Regions from separate parts of the Paenibacillus sp. JT22N7 genome, predicted to be linked through region 2. Evidence: riboswitches for the same ligand, from Rfam matches in the RefSeq annotation. Region 2 holds a riboswitch; the other holds the start of a gene.
What was found. Region 2 has a riboswitch for ZMP and ZTP ahead of rpiB (ribose 5-phosphate isomerase B). Riboswitches for the same ligand answer to the same signal wherever they lie in the genome.
Positions count from the first base shown of each region.

Region 1 (7,261 bases), on a different contig from region 2:
TCATTCGATTCAGGATCACGATGGTTCAATTGAAAAACTGCTCGTGGCGATGTATCAGGAGTTTTCTTTCTTGGCAGCAGGAGCGGACACTTATCTATACACGCTATTCCTGCAACTGGTCATAACCATTCACCGACTGCGAAGCGACAACCGCCCGTTGAAAATAAAAGATGTGTCGCACTTCAACCTGCTCATTCAGTTTATGGAGCAGCACGTTCATGAAGAGCTGACACTCGCGAAGCTGGCCACAAGATCCGGCTGGAGCATTCGGCATTTACAGCGTCTATTTCTCCAGCACACCGGACAAACGTTTGGCAACTATTTGAACCAACTGCGCATACAAAAAAGCTGTGAGCATTTACGCTTAACACAGCTTAAAATTAGTACGATTGCCGAAATGGTCGGCTATAGCCACATTGATTCGTTTAATGCGCTTTTCAAGAAAAGAGTCGGCCAGACGCCTGGCCAATATCGCAAGCAGTTTAGATGAAACTGACAGCTTAAAGCAGGCTTTTAATAATTTGCATCGGATTTCCCGTATCACCATACGTGTCACTCATCATCGTATTGACGGTTTCTTCAGAGGGTACAACGCCAATATACGGCTATGGTATCGGCAGTTTATTGTCCCCTCTCTTGCTTCATTCCTTCGAAAGCGCCCGTTATTAATTGCTTAATCACGCTTTCCTCCAGCCCATCTCCTGTAACTAACAAGCGATAAAAAATCGGCCCATAAAGCAAATCAATACTCAATTCAATATCTAGCTCCCGTTTCAGTTCCCCCCGCTCTACCCCTCGCATGAGCAGCTGCCTTGCTTCCAATCGGCGAGGACGGACATACTCCTCCCGCAATGCAGCAGCAAGCTTCGCATCAAATTGCCCCTCTCCGATAATTTCCGTAATCACCTCTCCTTCACGGCTCGTTAAAAATCGGGATAAATTAGTCGCATGAAGCAAAATATCTTCATATACAGCGCCCGTATCCGGTATTGGCAGCCTTGCAGTGATGGCATACATAAAACCAGCCATTACAACGGCTCCTTTATTAGGCCACCATTTGTAGATCGTCGCTTTGCTCACCTGTGCCTGCTCGGCAATTTTCTCAACGGTAACGCCGCCAAATCCGATTTCAAGCAGCAAGTTGTAGGAGGCCGTTAAAATAGCACGCTCCGCTTCAACGTTGCGAGGTCGCCCTCTTTTTATATTCAATGGTCATAGCTCCTTTTGTGGACTTTCTTTACATTATATAAAATTTTGGGCGCGTTGAAAAAAAACATTTTAAATACTGTACGTTTAGTATATAATATAGCCATAATTAAAAAAAGGATTCGCACCACCCATTTGAGCAGAAAGAAGGCATGATGTTATGAACAACTTACAGTCCAAGGAGAAATCCATTCCGAACTGGCTTATGTTTCTTTTAGCCGCTGCTTGCGGTCTTATTGTAGCTAATCTTTATTATGCCCAGACGTTAATCGGGCCGATCAGTTCCTCCATCGGAATACCCTTAGGAGCAGCAGGACTAATTGTAACGCTAACTCAAGTAGGCTATGTGGTCGGTTTATTATTTATCGTCCCACTCAGTGATTTGATCGAAAACCGCCGATTGGTTACCGCCTCACTAGTTGTCGTCATTATCGCGCTAATCGGAACGATATTCGCCCCTAATACAGCCACCTTCCTCATCTCCGCTTTATTTATAGGAATAGGCTCGGTTGCTGCGCAAATTCTTGTCCCCTATGCCACTTTCCTTGCAGCGGATGAACAGCGCGGTCGTGTTGTAGGCAATGTAATGAGCGGTCTGCTGCTAGGCATTATGTTTGCTCGGCCATTAGCCAGCCTCATAACGGAATATTGGGGATGGCGGGCGGTATTTATTTTATCTGCTATCGTGATCATATTGCTCGCAATTGTTCTATCCCGTGCGCTTCCACAGCGGAAACCAACACCGTCCCTCCAATATGGGGCATTGATCCGTTCTTTAGGCTCGCTTTTGAAAGCAACGCCTATTTTGCGCCGCCGCGCCTTTTATCAAGCTTGTTTATTTGGCTCCTTTAGTTTGTTTTGGACCGTCATTCCACTGCGTTTAACCGAATATTTTCATTTGACGCAGCAAGGCATCGCTTTATTCGCTCTCGCTGGTGTAGCAGGAGCCGTAGCGGCGCCTATTGCCGGCAGATTGGCTGATCGTGGTTTGACTAAATTGCTGAGCGGCATCGCGATTGCCGTTTCTGCCCTTGCTTTTTTGACAGCCTATCTCGTCCGAGGGGATTCTTTCGCCGCTTTGACGTTACTGCTGGTTGCTGCTATCGTTTTGGATATGGGGGTGTCAGGAAATCTTGTGTTGGGCCAGCGCGTTATCTATTCGCTAGGCAGTGAGATGCGCGGACGCCTTAATGGCCTATTCATGGCTATTTTCTTCATCGGCGGAGCCGTGGGGTCTTTTTTGGGAGGATGGGCCTATGCTTATGGGGGATGGGCTTTAGCTTCCCTGATCGGTATCGCTCTGCCGGTACTTGCCTTTCTATATTACTTAACCGAGGCAAAGCAGCCATCAGGGAATGCATAAAACCTTCGTGCTTGGTAAAAAGAAATTTCTTACAGCGGAATTAAAAAATAAGGGGAAGCGCTGCTTGAACCAGTCTTGTATTGGCAAGTCCAGCGCTTCCTTTTTGTGGACCTATAACAACTCACCCTCCGGTGGATGCTATAGCAGTTCCCCTTCATAGGCGGTTACAGCTTTTTCTCATATAAATTTGCGCTCCAGCCCTCTGCATCGTATCTGCCGCATAAGCTCAAGCCTTGGCTAACATAAAAAGCGTTAAGCGACGGATTTTCCGCCATGCAATCAAGGCGCATCCAGGTTTTTCCACGCCCGCGAATATATGCTTCCGACCACGCAAGCACTTGACCGCCAAGACCTTGCCCTTTGAAACTGCGAGATACAGCCAGCCGATGCACATAACCGGCATCCGTATGAAAATGCTCTCCCCAGATCGGCTCGTAGCCCCACTCGACCGAAAAACAGCCCGCAAGCTCGCCCCGCAAGTAAGCGACGAACACTTCTTTTTCCCTAATGAATTTCTCTAAATATTCCATTGTAAAAGAATCCTCGCTCCACTGGCGCAAGCCTTTCGCCTCATATATCCAGCGGGCTGCTTCCTTGTATAAACGAAGCATCGCTTCCAGATCATCAGATGCGGCGCGTTTAATTTCAAGCTCGGCTTTCGATGCAGACACTGCCAAGTGGAGGCTGTTTTGTACTTTCTCTTCATGCCAATCATATTCAATAGTAGCTGCTGTTTGCTCAGCCCGCTCCTGACCGTGCAGCCTTGCCACGACATAAAGTGCAGCATCCATGCCAGCCGTCACTCCTGCGGACATGACGATTTTTCCGTTATCCACATAGCGCACGTTCTCAACAATCGTCACACTGGAAGGCGCAAGCTCACGCAGCAGATCAAGTGCCCGGCGATTCGTTGTAATCTGGAGTCCATCCAGCAAATTCGCTTTGGCCAGCAGCAGCGCACCTGTACATACAGATAAAATAAGTTCAGCATGCTGTGCCGTTTGGCGAATCCAGCTCGTAAGCTTCTCATTATGAATCTCCGTACGCGATCCCATGCCACCAGGAACGATTAATATATCAGGCATAGGACAATCGTCGAAGCTATGCGCTGGTGTAATCGCAATTCCGCTAAGCGTATGCAAAGCTTCCTTCGTCTCTCCAACCGTGTATACGTTAAAATCCCTATCCTTGCCGCTCGAGATGGCGAATATATCAAACGGACCAGCAAAATCAAGTGTATCCACTCTCTCATAAACTAACACCGCTACATTTCTCGTCTGCTTCAATTCGACCTCTCCTTAAAATAGAAAAGTATTTGGTCATTTGACCAAATACTTTGCCCAGGCGAACGGCTGCTATGACATATGCGCTCCACCGCAGTGCTCTGCGTTTTCGCCAGTTACGCATACCAAATAATTAATGCTAGTATAGCGGAAAGCCGTTATTTGTCAACAACTAATTCCGACTTTTTAAATCGGCATTGCATTACCTTCATGATCGACGAACATAAAGCGACCGTCCGGCGTGCGGCGCTGCTCCAATAGCTCAATAATGCCGCGCGCGCTGTGGCTCGCATCCAGCGGCGCTTCTCCACCGCCCATATCCGTCCGCATCCAGCCAGGATGAATACTGAGCACCTGAATGCCCCGCTTTTGCAAATATACATGAAGCTGCTGCGTGAACATATTGAGCGCTGTTTTGGATATCGCATAAGGATAATCGCCTGGATAAGCATGCGTGATGCTGCCCGCTTCAGAAGAAATATTAAAAATGGCAGCGTCCTTCTCCGTTAATAAAGGCAGCAAATGCTTCACGACACGCATAGGCCCATATACATTAATATCCATCGTCAGCGCAACTTCCTTAAAATCCAGCTGTTCGATGTGTGTATTTCGAGAATTGAGAATCGCTGCATTATTAATGATTGCTCCAAGGCTCACGTTCTGCTCCTTCAATTGTGAAGCGAGCGCTGCAATGCCTTCCTCATTCGTGACATCCAGCTCCACAATCGACAGCCGCTCACCATACTTCTCAGTAAGTGCCGATAGCTTTTCATTAGTCTCATTAGGTGATCGAACTCCCGCCACAACCGCATGTCCGCGCTCCAGCGCCTCACTCGTCAACTCGTAGCCAAGTCCTCGCCCTGCACCTGTAATTAAAATGTTCATGCTCCCAGCTCCCTCTATTTAATTTCTTTCCCGAAGGAAGCTTCCGCTTCCTTAAGCGACTGCTCCAATCTGCTACGCAGCTGCACCATCCACTCCGACTCATTGTCCCACGTTTCCGCTATCGCCCTCCTTACACGAGCGTAGCTGTACACGCTGTTAAAGCCTTGGCAGCCAGGCAACATCTCCTCATCGGAATCATAATGTATGAGACCAAAATGCTTATCAGAAACCGACCACGTCTGAAAATAGCTCCTTAGCTGCTGCACTTCAAAAAGCATTGCTGCTTTAACCAGCTCAGTCTCTTGCTTTAATGCAATCGCTTCCAGAACAATGAAGCCATTGTCCTTCAAATAGGCGCTAAATGCAAGCTCCGCTCACATATTTCCCTTATTTTTCTGACGAAAGAAAATATACGGGGATCACGATTTAAGCTTGACACGTTTCGTTTACACTTGTAAACTTTAAATATCGTTTACAAGTGTAAACGAATAAAATCAAGAAGGGTGAATACGATGCACGAGTCCCCACACATTACCGAGGCCGAAAGCGAAGTGATGAAGCTACTCTGGCAAAAGGAGCCTTTGTCCGCCAGTGAGATTATTTTCAAACTAACCCAACAAATGCATTGGTCGGATCAGACGATTAAGACCTTCCTGAATAGGCTTCACAAGAAAAAAGCGATTCGATTCGAAAAGTCCGGCCGGAACTACCTCTACTATCCGCTGGTTTCGCATGATGAATACTTAAAGGCCGAGAATCGTTCATTTCTGAATAGAGTTTATAAAGGAGCAGTAGGGATAATGTGCGCGAAATTTCTCGAAGAAGAGACACTATCGGATAAAGATATTGAGGAACTTCAACAAATTTTGGAGAACAAGAAGAAGCTATGAAGTATCTGGAAACGGTCTTTTCTCTTCTGTTCACTGCGTCAGCCGCATCGACGGTAATTCTATTAATATTACTCTTGATTCGGAAGCTGTTCCAAAAGCACCTTAAACCTAGAGTTATCCATATATTGTGGTTTCTTGTGTTAATTAAGCTGCTGGTTCCCATTGCTCCACAGAGTCAGTTAAGCTTGTTTAATGTGCTGCCGCAAACGTTCCCGCTGGAATGGAATTCAGATCAGAAGAGTAAGCAGCTCACTCCCTTTACTAAGATCGGTTCCAACTTGGAAATTCAATCCAATTATATGGATATAAAAAAGCAGCCTCCCGAGTTCATCACGAACCAAGCAGACGAAACAGGAACTTCAGTCGCCACACGTTCTTCTCAAGACCATATTCCAGAAAGCACAGATGGAATGACCTGGCTATCGATTGGCTCGCTGGTATGGCTTATAGGGCTTCTATGCTTGGGTGGATATTATCTGTTTAGCGCGCTGATTTTCAGAAAAACAGTCGGAAACTCAGTGAAAATTGAGGATGCTGAAGTACTCATGGCTCTTGAGGCATGCAAACAGAAGCTGAACATTAAAAAAAGAGTATACGTCTATGAAACTAGCCATCTTCGCAGCCCTTGTCTTTATGGTTTATGGAAGCCGCGGATTTATTTGCCCGAGGATATCAGCACGATCGCCGATTCAAACCAGCTAACGCATATCCTGATGCATGAACTCATTCACTACAAACGCAAGGACTTATGGTTCAACTCCCTGTGGGCTCTTTCCGTAGGGATGCATTGGTACAACCCTTTGGTGTGGCTTTCCGTAAGAAAGATGAAAGCCGATCAGGAGGTGGCCTGCGACGCTCGTGTTCTTGAAGCGCTGGGCGAGCGTGAAGCTTTGTCCTATGGCAGAACCTTACTTATGCTGTCGCGTTTATTTGCCCATCCCCCCTCTTCTCAGGTCAACCTATCGTATTTTGGGGACAACAAAAATGAAGCAAAACGGAGAATGATAATGATTACCAAGTTTAAAAAAGGTTCGTACAAGCTCTCGGCCGCCGCTATTCTCTTGGTTATTGTCTTGAGTGCCATCTTGCTCACCAATGCGTCGGATTCAGAGAATGGTACCGAGCTCGATATGGTTGCCCAAGCAGCAAACCCTAGTTTGGATCTATATCCTATATACAACGATTCATTCAGATGGTTTCATAGTCTCGATCGGGCACTCGATTTTCCGAAATATAACTTTAAAATACCGGATTATCTTCCTGAAGGTTATCAGTTCGAGAATGTATTATATTATAAAAATTTCACCAGCGCCAACGATGACGATCTTATTGATGTAGCATCCATTACTTTTGTATCTAACTTTGGCAAAAAAAACAAACAAATTATAGAAGTCAAAGCTTCTATGGGAAATGGCAATTTGTTGGAGCACAATCAATTACGGGGGGCGGCTCACTATCCCCAAAGTGCAAACGAGACTCCTCAGTACCGACAGGAAACTATGACGATCGGCGATGTCAAAGGCACTTTATTCACGGATAAGAGACGCGACAAACAAAGGCCAGAAACGGGCACAAGCTTCTACTGGCAGGATGACAATATATGGTACGCAATCGATTATTATAGCGAGTATTTT
Region 1 is NZ_JBXENY010000003.1:659,476-666,736, forward strand. Features, by position in the region: gene AC50Y5_RS11305 (helix-turn-helix domain-containing protein) at 1-490, shown strand, start outside; gene AC50Y5_RS11310 (TetR/AcrR family transcriptional regulator) at 622-1,209, opposite strand; gene AC50Y5_RS11315 (MFS transporter) at 1,367-2,569, shown strand; gene AC50Y5_RS11320 (GNAT family N-acetyltransferase) at 2,734-3,855, opposite strand; ZMP/ZTP riboswitch at 3,901-3,982, opposite strand; gene AC50Y5_RS11325 (SDR family oxidoreductase) at 4,039-4,737, opposite strand; gene AC50Y5_RS11330 (hypothetical protein) at 4,752-5,087, opposite strand; gene AC50Y5_RS11335 (BlaI/MecI/CopY family transcriptional regulator) at 5,250-5,627, shown strand; gene AC50Y5_RS11340 (M56 family metallopeptidase) at 5,624-7,261, shown strand, end outside.
Region 1: it holds a riboswitch for ZMP and ZTP, as region 2 does, so the genes downstream of both, AC50Y5_RS11320 (GNAT family N-acetyltransferase) here and rpiB (ribose 5-phosphate isomerase B) in region 2, are expected to answer to the same signal.

Region 2 (7,261 bases):
GGTATAAGACAAGACCAGCTTAAGCCGGCGAACTATTTTTTCACTAGTAAAATTAAGCTCGTGCCGGTTATACCGGTCGTGCCTGTCATGCGATTTTTTGACTCAAGTTTTGCGGTTTGCCTGGCGCTTTACAAGGGTAAGAATATCTCCAAGACCGATTAAACAAGCTATAGTATGTTTGTCCCCATTGCCGCATATGTTGGGTTAAGAGTGTTTGCGGACGTGGGGGGAGATCATTTTGTGGAGTAGCCATATGCTTGGAGGGCAATTTATTACACTGCTGCTTATGGCGGTTGCACTTGGCATGGATGCTTTTTCGCTAGGAATTGGAATTGGGCTGCGCGGTATTCGCTGGCTCCATATAATAAGATTAAGTGTTATTATCGGTATTTTTCATATTATTATGCCGCTCGGGGGCATGTACGCTGGGAGCTTCGTCAGCGGCTTGCTTGGTCATGTAGCGACTGCGTCTGCTGGCGTACTGCTGGTGCTGCTCGGCGGGCATATGATTTATAGCTCCTTGCGGGGAGAAGATGTGCAAGCCTTTGATTACCGCACCATTTGGGGAACGCTGCTGTTCGCGCTGGGCGTCAGCGCTGATTCTTTTTCCGTTGGCGTTACGCTCGGCATGTTCGCAGCTGATTTGATGCTGACGGTGCTGCTGTTCGGTTTTTTTGGCAGCTTAATGTCGATTATGGGATTGCTGCTTGGAAGAAGAGTCAGCCATAGGCTAGGCGGCTATGGCGAAGCATGCGGCGGCGCGGTGCTGCTGGTGTTCGGTATAATGTTTATTTTCTGAAAATATAAGAATTTATAAGTTTACATGTATAAATAGGCTTATATTTCATCGCGAAACGGAAGCTTTGCCATCAAAGGATGGCATCAGCCGTTTACGCTTGATACACATAGAAAGGGGCATGCGGCGTGAAGCACATTTTGTTCATTTGTACGGGAAATACTTGTCGTTCTCCGATGGCGGAGGCGATGCTCAAAAATATGGCGGGCCAGCAGGGTGTAGCAGTAGAAGTGCGTTCGGCAGGCATCTCGACCATTGACGGTTTGGCCGTTTCCGGCCATGCGACAGAGGTGCTGCGCGGTTATGGCATTGAACATCAGAGCTCTTCGTGCGCGCTGACAGCAGAAGCGGTAAAATGGGCTGACCTCGTACTGACGATGACCGCCAGCCACAAAAGAGGACTGCTCCAATGGTTCCCAGAAGCCGTTGATAAAGCGCACACGCTCAAAGAGTATGTCAATCAAGATACGGGCGTACTGGCAGACATTAAGGAACTGGAGCGGCTGTATACGGAGCTGCACATGAAGCAGACGCTGGGACAGCAGCTGACGGATGGCGAACGCAATCGTCTGCTGGAGTTGGAGCGCCGTATACCAAGCTTTGATATTATAGACCCGTTTGGCGGAACACTCGGTAATTACAAAAGCTGCGCCGAGGAAATTCGTAGCTGCTTGCAGCAGCTGCTCTTGCGGTTAAAGCAGGAATAAGCGAATGGTTGTGGCAGCGCAAATGTAAAAGCGCGAATTTAGGCGCGGAACCGATTGATTTTTCACAAAAATTCGGCTATGATGAGTACAGATATACGGTTTCCGATGTGACTGGCGACGGAAGTGGGTAACCACGGTGGAGCATCGGAACATACGGCCGGTCGCCTGGGCAAAGAGCAGCATGCTGAAGAGCATGTCATGCTCTTTTTTCGTCTTTTAGGACAAATTTAGGTATAATAAAAGCGCCGAATTGCGGAAGCGGAGTTCATGTGCCGAGCGCCGCAAGTATCATTGCAAGTGCAGCATCGTCATACTTTGGAGGAGGTTTATACGTGAAAATTGCCATTGGCGCCGATCATGCCGGCTACCGGCTGAAGGACGAAATTGTACCATTTCTGCTATCGCTTGGTCACGAAATTGAAGATTTCGGTTGCGACTGCAATCAATCGGTCGATTACCCGGATTATGCACTGCCTGTAGCAGAAAAGGTGGCAAACGGGGAAGTGGATCGCGGTATTCTCATTTGTGGAACAGGCATTGGCATGTCGATTGCCGCTAATAAGGTTAAAGGCATCCGCTGCGCGCTGGTGCACGATTTATTTTCCGCCAAAGCGACGCGCGAGCATAATGATACGAATGTGATTGCACTGGGCGAGCGGGTCATTGGACCGGGGGTTGCACAGGAAATTCTTCGTATTTGGCTGGACACGCCATTCTCCGGCGGCGAGCGTCATGCGGGACGCATTCATAAAGTAGGCCAAATCGAGCAAAAATATAACGCTTAAGCTAAATCAACAAGTAAGAAGGCTTTGTTCCATGCTTGCATGGATACGGTTAGTTAGACAAGGAGGCCGCCTGCTATGGAAGCAAACGAGGAAACGATAGCGATAGCAAGCGCAGTAGAGACGGTCGTTCGCGAGCTTGCGGCAGCGGGCAGCCTGCGGGCTGGACAGCTTCTCGTCATCGGCACGAGTACGAGCGAGGTGCTGGGCCATCGCATCGGGACGTCAGGCACGCTGGAAGCTGCTGCGGAAATTTTCGCTGGAGTGGAGGCTGTGCGCCGCGATATTGGTTTTTATCCGGTGTATCAATGCTGCGAGCATTTGAACCGCGCGCTCGTTATCGAGCGTGCAGCGGCTGAACGTTACGGACTAGAGCAGGTTGCGGCGATTCCCGTTCCGAAGGCGGGCGGCTCTATGGCGGCTTATGCGTATCGGCATATCAGCGATGCCTGTCTCGTTGAGACGGTAGCCGCGCATGCTGGAATAGATATCGGCGATACTTTCATCGGTATGCATTTGCGCAGAGTGGCGGTTCCGGTGCGGCCTTCGATTCGCAGCATTGGCGAGGCGCATGTCACGATGGCGGTTACGCGGCCAAAGCTTATTGGCGGTGTACGAGCGGTGTATGAGCTGGACGGTGTGGCAGACAGCCGTGATGCTGTTGTCTTGTCTCCGAAGCAATCAGCTGGGACATGCGATTAATCGCAAGCATTCTATAAAGATTTTATTATTGGCGGATGGAGCATGTAACCCGTAGAACAAATATCTGACGAGTCTATCATGCTTAATCCTTATCTATATAACAAGCACACACAACTAAGGAGGCATTTATAATGGAAAATCTACGTAAACAAGATCCGGAAGTTTTGAAAGCAATGGGACTGGAATTGCAGCGTCAACGCGATAACATCGAGCTAATCGCATCGGAAAATATCGTAAGCGAAGCTGTGCTTGAAGCATTGGGTTCTGCTTTGACGAACAAATATGCAGAAGGCTACCCAGGCAAGCGTTTCTACGGCGGCTGTGAGCATGTCGACATCGTGGAAGATATCGCACGCGATCGTGCAAAAGAACTGTTTGGCGCAGACCATGCCAACGTACAACCGCATTCCGGCGCACAAGCGAACATGGCTGTTTATTTGGCGGCGCTTAAGCCTGGCGACACGGTACTGGGCATGAATTTGGCTCATGGCGGCCACTTGACGCACGGCAGCCCGGTTAACGCTTCCGGCTTGCTTTACAATTTTGTAGCTTACGGCGTAAATGAAGATTCCTTCACGATTGATTATGAAGAAGTTCGCAAAGCGGCCTTCAAGCACCGCCCTCGCATGATCGTAGCTGGTGCATCTGCGTACCCGCGCATTATTGATTTCGAAAAAATGGCTAAAATCGCCAACGATGTAGGCGCCCTATTTTTCGTAGATATGGCTCATATTGCAGGTCTTGTAGCTGCTGGTCTTCACCCGAGCCCAGTGCCTCATGCGCATTTCGTTACAACGACAACGCACAAAACGCTTCGCGGTCCTCGCGGCGGCTTGATCCTTTGCCGTAAAGAGTGGGCAGCTGCGATCGACAAAGCGGTATTCCCAGGCACACAAGGCGGTCCTTTGATGCACGTTATTGCTGCTAAAGCAGTGGCACTGGGCGAAGCTTTGCAGCCATCGTTCAAGACGTATGCGCAAAATGTTGTGAAAAATGCGGCGGTTCTTTCCGATACACTCGTTGCAGCAGGCATTAACATCGTATCCGGCGGCACAGACAACCACCTGATGCTGATCGACACGCGTTCCCTGAACATCACAGGCAAAGAGGCGGAGCACGTACTGGATTCAATCGGTATTACAGCTAACAAAAACGCGATTCCTTTCGATCCAACTAGCCCGTTCATTACTAGCGGTATCCGTCTTGGAACACCTGCAGCGACATCGCGCGGCATGGATGAGAAAGCGATGAAAGTGATCGGCGAAGTGATCGCTGTAACGCTGAAAAATCCAAAGGATGAGGCGACGCTTGAAAAATCCCGTCAAATCGTTCGCGATCTGACTGCGCAATATCCGCTTTATCCAGAATTGAAATACTAATTTTTAACTTTTGAAAAATGCCGCATGGGGCCTCGGCCTCTATGCGGTATTTTTGCGTGTAAACAAGCGTTTGAGGGCTGTCGTCACGTTATTAAAAGGAATTTTTATTCATTTATGGTAGATATAATATGCAGAAAATCCATTCGGCATGCTACAATAGTACAGACTATGCTAATTGGAGGGTGATGGTACAACCATGAGCAATACGATTCTTGTCGTTCTGATTTTTGTTGTATTCCTGGTAATCATAAGCATAACTCAATCCAATCGTTCGCGAAAAAGAAATGATACTGGCCATTCGCCGGGCAAGCGAAGCTTGTCGTTAGCTTCATGGCCGTCTGAGGAGCCGCCGCTTGCATTAGGCGTGCCTTACGAGCATCCTGCCCGTCCAGCTGCTGAACGTCTTGAGGCCGCCCTTACGAGTGACTTTGAAAGCCGGATTAAGGATCGCGTGCTCAAGCAGCTGCCGAGTCTGTCCGATAAGGAATGGAAATGGACCTTCTTCGAGCTGAAGCGCTTCTTCCTAATGTGCGGCCTGCTGCGCGGCGTGCCGATGTATAGCAGCAGGGCCGATGTCATTTGGCATGAAATGCTCATGTTTACACGGGAGTACGAGCAGTTTTGCACTGCCTTCTGCGGCGGGCTGATTCATCATGCTCCGCATGCCGAAAATGAGCGCCCAAATGTCGATGGCCGGGCCTGGTTTGACTGGGTATACGGCGAGCTTTTCCAGCAAACGCCGGCAAGCGGACGGGTGTGGGGCGCATTTTTCAAGACGCCGCTTCCTCGCGATTGGGCGGATGAGTTTGCCGGGCAATCCGAGCAGGCATTGACGGAAAAATGGTTTAATGCCAAATCCGCTGGGGCCTATCCCGATATGCAGAAGACGATCGATTATTTGCTGTGGCGCTTGAAATCGCAGCTTCATAATAGCGATGATGAGCAAGTTAAGCCTTATCCGGTAGGCGCCTCTTCCTCCTGGAAGGGCGGCTATGATCCTGTAATCGGAGCGACGGGCATGCTGTCCGGCATGCTCATTTTCCACTCCATCTCCGCTTCATCTCCTAATGATTTTGCCGAGCAGATGAATGCAGCGCAGACAAAGGCCCAGAGAGAAGCGAATGGCAGCGGGTCCTCGACATACGGCTGTGACGGCTTGGGCTCCACACATGACCGTCATGATTCTGACGGGGGTCATGATAGCGGTGGCCATGATAGTGGCAGCGATTCATCCAGCTCCTGCGGAGGCTCCAGTGGAGGAGACGGCGGTGGAGGCTGTGGCGGTGGCTGCAGCAGCTAAAAACGGACGATTTTTCAAAGAGAAAAATCACAGGATGCAACAGGCCTTTTACAATGCTATAATATACGGGATTGTGTCTACTGATACAGAAATAAGTTATCACACAGGAGGAATAACGCTCCATGAGCAAATTGGTCATCTGCGACCATCCGTTAATCCAGCATAAGCTGACCTTTATTCGGAATAAAGATACGAATACGAAAGATTTTCGGGAACTGGTTGATGAAGTAGCAACATTAATGGCATATGAGATTACAAGGGACATCCCGCTTGAAACGATTACCGTACAGACGCCGGTTGCTGAGACGCCATCGAAGGTCGTATCGGGACGCATGCTGGGGCTTGTTCCCATTTTGCGCGCCGGCCTTGGCATGGTAGAAGGCATTTTGAAGCTGATTCCTGCTGCGAAGGTTGGCCATATCGGCTTGTTCCGCGATCATGAAACGCTCCAGCCAACGGAATATTATATCAACCTGCCAACGGATGCTCCGAATCGTCTGCTCGTTGTTGTAGACCCGATGCTGGCAACTGGCGGCTCCGCAATCGCGGCTATTACTGCGCTCAAAAAACGCGACTGCGAGCATATTAAGCTGATGTGTCTAATTGCCGCGCCTGAAGGCGTGAAGGCAGTACAGGAAGCGCACCCGGACATCGATATTTATATTGCTGCGCTTGATGAGTGTCTGAACGAGAAGGGCTATATTGTTCCAGGTCTTGGCGACGCGGGCGACCGCATGTTCGGCACCAATTAGCGCCTGCCTGGCGCAAGCAGATTATAGGAGTGAATTGTTTTGTCCAAATTAAAAGTAATGACTATTTTCGGTACGCGCCCGGAGGCAGTTAAGATGGCGCCGCTTGTTCTCGAACTGAACAAGCACTCGGACGATATTGAATCCATCGTCTGCGTAACTGCGCAGCACCGTCATATGCTCGATCAGGTGCTAGATTTTTTTGAAATCCAGCCAAATTATGATTTGAATGTGATGAAGGACCGCCAGACGCTAACGGAAACGACTGTGCGCGTTTTGGAGGGCCTTGATCCGATTTTGACGGAAGCGAAGCCGGATATCGTGCTTGTCCATGGCGACACGCAGACGACGTTCCTTGCCAGCTACGCGGCTTTCCTGAAGCAAATTCAGGTTGGCCATGTGGAAGCGGGCCTTCGGACTTGGAATAAGCTGTCCCCGTACCCGGAAGAGATGAACCGCCAGCTTGCAGGCGTGTTGTCCGATGTGCATTTTGCTCCAACCTCTTGGTCGGCAAGCAATTTGCTCAAGGAGAACAAGTCGGAATCGACCATTTATGTTACGGGCAATACGGCAACGGACGTATTCCAGTACACGGTTGATCCTTCCTTTGCTCATCCGGTTATCGACTGGGCGAAAGGCAAACGGATGATTTTGATGACGGCGCATCGCCGCGAGTCGCTGGGCGAGCCTCATCGCAATATTTTCCGTGCGGTAAAACGCATTGCCGATGAGCATGAAGATATTGCCATTGTGTATGCCGTTCACCCGAATCCAGCCGTCAAAGAACCGGCAACCGAAATTCTCGGCGGACATCCGCGTATTCAGCTTATCGATCCGCTGGATGTG
Region 2 is NZ_JBXENY010000004.1:186,832-194,092, reverse strand. Features, by position in the region: gene AC50Y5_RS12410 (L-threonylcarbamoyladenylate synthase) at 1-7, shown strand, start outside; gene AC50Y5_RS12405 (manganese efflux pump MntP) at 254-799, shown strand; gene AC50Y5_RS12400 (low molecular weight protein arginine phosphatase) at 925-1,503, shown strand; ZMP/ZTP riboswitch at 1,601-1,681, shown strand; gene rpiB (ribose 5-phosphate isomerase B) at 1,836-2,288, shown strand; gene AC50Y5_RS12390 (TIGR01440 family protein) at 2,364-2,987, shown strand; gene glyA (serine hydroxymethyltransferase) at 3,119-4,366, shown strand; gene AC50Y5_RS12380 (UCP032817 domain-containing protein) at 4,563-5,666, shown strand; gene upp (uracil phosphoribosyltransferase) at 5,789-6,418, shown strand; gene wecB (non-hydrolyzing UDP-N-acetylglucosamine 2-epimerase) at 6,458-7,261, shown strand, end outside.